DNA from 2 places in the Paenibacillus ottowii genome. Region 2 is predicted to be linked to the other one. Evidence: riboswitches for the same ligand, from Rfam matches in the RefSeq annotation. Region 2 holds a riboswitch; the other holds the start of a gene.

Region 1 (3,179 bases), 1.1 Mb from region 2:
CAGTGTAATAACAGAACGTTCTTGCTTGGTGACGCTATTGATTTCTGTAACTTTGTTGTCCGGCGGGACCATAATAGTCTGTGTTCGGTTTGAGATTTCTCTTTGTTCATTTTGTTCCTTAGCTGAATAATTTGAACTGTAAATTGCTTTTTTAGCTGGATTATAGGTTATAGACCAAGTTTGTTCATCATGGTTTTCATCATGCATAAATTTCATGATACGCGTTGATTTATTGTAGAAAATAGTTTTAAGTGTCCGCTCTCCTTTTTTTACCGCAACCAGAACGAGGGAGCCATCCGGAGTAGTTGGTACGATATCATTGATGGCAAACAAATTATCGGTAAGCTGTTCGGTTTTTTTTGTATTCAAGTCGTACGAAAATAATTGGTCTCCCTTATCATCCACATCAGCAGAGTAATAAATTTTGTGATCAAGTAAGTACACCACAGAAAGTGGGTACTGGGAGGTATAGGGGACGTCGGCCAGCTTGGTCATTTTCTTACTGCTCAAATCGTACGTCATCACACGCATAACCATGCCTTGATCTGCATTTTTCCCATTCACATATTCTGTATAGGTCATGGATAGATATTGACCTTGTCCGACTGGAGTTGTCTTTTCGCCTGACTGGATTTGTTTGGGTGAAGTTGGTTCTGCTGATGGAGTAGAAGCTGGAGAGCAGGAAGATAACAGAGCTGGAACGAGCAAGGAAAGTATTAAAATGCGGTAGTTACTTGTTTTCAAAAGGAAACATCCTTTCTAACGATGAGAGATTTACTGTTATCTGACTAAGCAGTATTGCTGAAGTTAACTCTTAGGTTAGTTTATCTACTAGAAGAATTTGTTAGAGTGGTAGGAAGAGGCATGGTATAATCTAAACTATGGATTTTGAATAGTGGTGGATGTTTTCGGACCACGGTGCAGCTTCCCGAAAGGGGGTGAAGCCGATGGTCACACTTGTGTCGTGCTACGATGTGCTGCGTTGGGTGGTTACGTTACTAAGCCTGGTGTTTAGTATTCGTAAACTTTATCGATGGCTGCGTCGAAAATTTCGGAACAAGCGAAAACCCACCGCTTGATTAGGTTGGGGCCTAACGGTGGGTTTAGCTAAGCATTTAGCGCGCCGTGGTGATCCACAGCCTTTCAAATCCTAAGAGTCTTTGCCGTTGGCGCGGCGAAGACTCTTTTTTATTATATGGATACGGTGGATATCTCTATACCTAATTTTAGCACGTGAATTGCGTGCACGCAATGAATAGCCATGACTCAGATACTCACTATATCATTCAAATTTAAATTATTACGCTGCATTTGTTGACAAGCCAGAAGCAACAAAATAAGATAATCCTAAATCGTAATAAAAAGGAATAAAGGAAGAAAACAGGTGCGAGCCGGACAACTCTATGTACGGGGTTTCGTTGAGACGATGTAGATGGTTGTTGAACGTGTTCACTTAAAAGGGAAGTTCGGTAGATTCCGACACGGACCCGCCACTGTATACAGGCATCAGCAGGGTACTGCTGGAGCTTTCAGAACAGCCACTGGAACTGTGAAGAACCGGGAAGGCCTGAAAGATGAGCCTGAAGTCAGGAGACCTGCCTGTTTTGACATCACTGTTAGACCCACGGGATGCTGGGGAGGTGGTTAGACGTGCTACATACGGAATGTCTGGAACCGATCCGATCCCTTCTATGTTTTTGGAGTTGGCTTAGAGGTGAGTTTTGACATTTTATAATGAAAGCATTTCTGACTGCTGCTCATGTGGTCGGGAATGCTTTTTTTTTCGTTTTACGTAGGTTCATACGATTTAACCAGATAGAGGGGGAAATGTGGAATGATAAGCAATCGTAATAGGCGTTCGTGGTTTATATGTACAGGATTGGTGCTGCTGCTGACAGTTATGGCTCTATCGGGATGTGGCACAGCCACCAAGACGGAGGATCGGTCGGGCAAGGGTGAGAACTCTTCTGCACAACAGACTAAAGCAGATAAAAAGTTGGTGATGGCGTATACGTGGAAACCATCAGGGGTTGATCCGCATGGGGACAATAGCTGGGACGTGATGCGTTCTGGTGCTGGTGAGACACTGATTCGGTTGAATGAAAAGCTGGAGCCTGTGGCTTGGCTAGCCAAGGAATGGAAGCAGGAAAGTCCTACGGTCTGGACGTTCAGCTTGCAGGATAAGGTCACGTTTCATGACGGAAAAAGGATGGATGCAGCAAGTGTAAAAGCATCTTTGCTGCGCTCTATTGAGAAAAGCCATCTAGCAAAGGATTTACTTGATGTGAAGTCCATTGAGGCCAGCGGGCCGCTGACGCTAAAAATTACAACAAACCAGCCGAATGCAGCGCTGGCATCCAATCTGGCTGATCCCTCAACGATCGTGCTGGACGTGGCATCCATGAAAGATGAGCAGAGCTACCCTGCGATGACAGGTGCCTTTAAAATCAAAGCCTTCAACAAGGATCAGTCCCTGGTCGTCGAGCGTTATGACGGATATTGGGGTGAAAAGGCGCGATTGGCTGAAGCGACGATGAAATTCATTACAGACGGTAATTCGCGCCTGATGGCGCTGCAATCCGGTGAGGTGGATGTAGCGACGGATATTCCGGTAGATAACGCGGAGGTACTGAAAAAGGACGATAAGCTACAAGTGCTGTCGGCTCCGTCCTTGCGTACCCATATGATTGTATATAACATGGAATCGCCTATATTCAAGGATGTGACCAACCGTAAGGTGGTGGACAGTCTGATTCCGCGCGCATCCATTGTGAGCGCTGTTATGAGGGGTTTCGGTACGGAAGCAAGCAGTCCGTTTCCGAGTATTCTTTCTTTCGGAAAAGTTGAGCGTAAAGCGCTAGACGGAACGGCGGAGCAGCTGTTGACCAAGGATGGCTGGCAGAAAGATGCCCAAGGCACATGGTCCAAGCAGGGCAAGCCATTCGAGGTTACACTGCTGACTTTCCCTCAGCGTCCGGAGCTATCTGTTATGGCTGAAGTGATCCAGAGCCAATTGCTGAATGAGGGATTCCAGGTCAAGATTCGCAAGGTGGAAAATATCGATGAGGCATTGACCAAAAACGATTGGGATTTTGCTATGTACAGCATGCTCACGGCCCATACAGGGGAGCCGCAGTATTTTATGGACATGTTCTATTCCTCTACAAGTAAATCTAATG
Region 2 (3,179 bases):
TGTCATCAGACGGATGATATGAGGTACAACGAGTCCGACAAAACCAATGACACCACATACCGAGACAGCGGCCGCTGTGAGCAAGGTAGATATGATCAGGACAGATAGCTTCGTCGCATCTACATGAACTCCCATATGTGCTGCCTGACGTTCACCCAAAGCCAGAATATTCAGTACCCGTGCCCGATTCCACAGGAACACCAGTCCTATGATCACGTAGGGTAACAGAATTCCTGTATATGACCAGCCTCGCAGACTGAGACTTCCCATCGTCCAGTACAATATTTCATTGACTGTTTCCTTCGACATAGCTGTCAGAAAAGAAACAATAGCTCCTAAAAAAGATTGCATCACCACACCTGATAAAATGAGGCTTTGTGTGGGAATTTTTCCACCTTCACGCGCCAACGTCAGCACCATCCACAACGTCAGCATGCCGGTTATAAACGCGACTAGCGGAAGCGTCCATATCCCCACGAATGAAAATTGAAGTCCCCAATAAATCAATACTGCCGCTCCTACCGAAGCCCCCGAGGATACCCCCAGTGTATACGGATCAGCCAGGGGATTACGCAGCACACCCTGAAATCCGGCTCCCGCTAGCGCCAGCGCTGCTCCGACCAACATTCCCAGTAACACACGTGGCAGTCTGACCTTCAAAATAATCTGCTCTGCGGATGTATTCCAATCCGGTGTAAACGTATCACCTAACCACGGTAGGTGGTTGATCAAAATACCTGTGATCTGGCTGACCGGAAGACTGACCGAGCCGATGCCAAGACAGAGCAGCAGCGTCAGTAGCAGCAAGACAAGACCTGTCCCTCCAAAACCGATCAGTCTGCGGTTCATTTGAAAATTTCAGGATACACGCCCTTGGCCACTTCCTTGAGTCCTTCCGTTACGCGTGGACCTGGACGGCTGATCAAATTATCATCCACGGCAAATACACGGTTGTTACGGACAGCCGATATTTGATCCCATCCACTGCGAGCTTTAATGATATCGCCGAGGGTTTGGCCTGTTTTGTCGTCCTTGACACTTTTGCTGTACAAAATCACGTCAGGGTTGGCAGCTATAATATTTTCCTCACTGATTTGATACCAGCCCTTCTGCGTGGCACCTACGTTTTCTCCTCCCGCCAACGTAATCAGCTCGTCCATAAATTCGCCCTTGCCCACTGTCCAGCCTGGTGAAAACTCGACGTATACCCGCAGCTTCTGCCCTTTGCCGATGTTTTTAACTCCTTCTTTCACTTCCGCTACATCTGCTCTCATCTTGTCGGTCACCGCTCTCGCTTCTTTCTGATGATCGGTGATTTTCCCATACAATTCGATGTTAGCTATGACATCTTCAACGGTTTTCGGTTCCGTTTTAAAAATCATAATTCCCATGTCGCGCAGTTTGGTCGTAGCCTGCTCACTAAGTGAAATCCCTGCAAAAACGACATCAGGGTTCGCGGCAATGATCGCCTCTTCGTTTGGCTTCATAATACCGCCCACTTTAGGCTTTTTCGTAGCCGCTTCCGGATAATCAGAGTAATCCGAAACACCGACAATTTCTTGATCCAGCCCGATGGCGAACAGCGCCTCGGTTTCTGCCGGGGAGACGGAAACGATCTTGCTCGGAGCCTTTTTGAATGTAAATTCCTGCCCTGTTGCATCCTTAACCGTTAACGGGTAAACCGTTTTGCCCGGAGGTTCTTGTGCAGTTACGGTCTGTCCCGACTGCTGTGAGGAAGCTTGGCCCTCTTTATTTTCAGCATTTTTTCCATTCGCGCCACATGCACTCAGCACGACTGTCAATATCAGCGCCAATAGACCTGTTGACCATACCTTTATTTTTTTTCCTGCCATGTTTTGCACCCCTTCATACAAAATCGTTAAGAGCGTTACTTGAACTTCATCCGATATTTTCCTCATTCCAGCCTTCTTTTCCTATCAAAAACCCCCGTATCCTCATATCAGGACACAGGGGTCACGTTAGCATAGATTGTACGCAGGCGGGCAGCTTCTTTCCGCATGGACAGTCACTGCAAACACGTCATCCTTTCCTCGAAGGATTATGGTGACAGGCCGACGGGCAGGTATCCTGACTTATGGAAGATGCATGTCCTGATATGCTTTTATATACTTGGCGGCACATAAAGCAGGGCTAGCGAACATGTTTCCATTTACAGTGGCGGGACCGCGTCGGATTCACACCGACTTCCCTTTTAACAGCGCAATGAAGGAAACCATAGTTTCCTCACACGGCGCCGACCTCGTCTGCTGGATATTTGATGTAGTGGTAGTCAAGCCGTTCTTTTACTTGATGATTATAGGTTAAAAAGAGTCGGCTTACAACCCAAACTGCCGCTTTATTCACCGCATCTTCCTTAATAAGAAAGCAATCTTGCTATACATTTGTGCGGCCCTGCCCACCTTAACTGAATCCTAAACGCTTCTCCCGGTTTTGGATTCAGGCTCCAAAAATCATGACCAGATATCAGCATGCAGGCTAATTGGCGAATTACACCACCGTGCGTGACAACCAAAACAGAGGGCGGCGCAGCATTCGACACTGTTGGCTGAACCTTCAAAGCAATGCGCCACGCAAACAAAGAGTCGAGGAATTCACGCAGACGATTCACAAAATGGTTCCAAGACTCTCCTCCAGGTGGGGTGATTCGTTGCGGCTCATCAATCCAAGCACGATACAGCGCCACATCCTTAAGCATGTCATACGTTTGTCCATCCCACTCACCAAAGTGAAGCTCTCGCAGACGTGGTTCCATCAGAGGAGGCATAGCAGATAAAGAACATTCAGATGACAATGTTGATTCCGGCAAAATGATCTGCAAAGTCTGGCGACATCGCATCAAATCGCTGCAATAGATTCGAGCAAAGGAATGCCCCTGCAATTTTTCCTGTAAAGGCTGTAACTCCTGCTCAGCTCCTGAAAGCAAACCCAAGTCGGTGTGTCCCAGATATCGACGTTCCTTATTCCATAAGGTCGTGCCATGACGAACTAGCATGAGCTCCATGTCCCACTGTGGATCTTCTTTAGCATCATTCAGCTCACTAACCTGTTGTAAATTCGGACTTGGTACACATTCTCGCGTTATTTTCCCTTCTATATCTTGTCTCAAAATGATGTCACTCCTCATTGCACCCATCCCAAGGCAAAACACCCTACGGCTC

Evidence for each region. Region 2 has a riboswitch for cobalamin ahead of ACQQ6X_RS10185 (ABC transporter substrate-binding protein). Riboswitches for the same ligand answer to the same signal wherever they lie in the genome.
Region 1: another riboswitch for cobalamin. It lies ahead of ACQQ6X_RS14975 (ABC transporter substrate-binding protein); the one in region 2 lies ahead of ACQQ6X_RS10185 (ABC transporter substrate-binding protein).

Annotation. Positions count from the first base shown of each region.
Region 1 covers NZ_CP191577.1:3,226,031-3,229,209, reverse strand. The annotation lists gene ACQQ6X_RS14985 (hypothetical protein) at 1-744, opposite strand, end outside; cobalamin riboswitch at 1,414-1,617, shown strand; gene ACQQ6X_RS14980 (hypothetical protein) at 1,575-1,712, shown strand; gene ACQQ6X_RS14975 (ABC transporter substrate-binding protein) at 1,835-3,179, shown strand, end outside.
Region 2 covers NZ_CP191577.1:2,130,603-2,133,781, forward strand. The annotation lists gene ACQQ6X_RS10180 (FecCD family ABC transporter permease) at 1-849, opposite strand, end outside; gene ACQQ6X_RS10185 (ABC transporter substrate-binding protein) at 846-1,853, opposite strand; cobalamin riboswitch at 2,062-2,253, opposite strand; gene ACQQ6X_RS10190 (histidine phosphatase family protein) at 2,375-3,127, opposite strand; gene cbiB (adenosylcobinamide-phosphate synthase CbiB) at 3,142-3,179, opposite strand, start outside.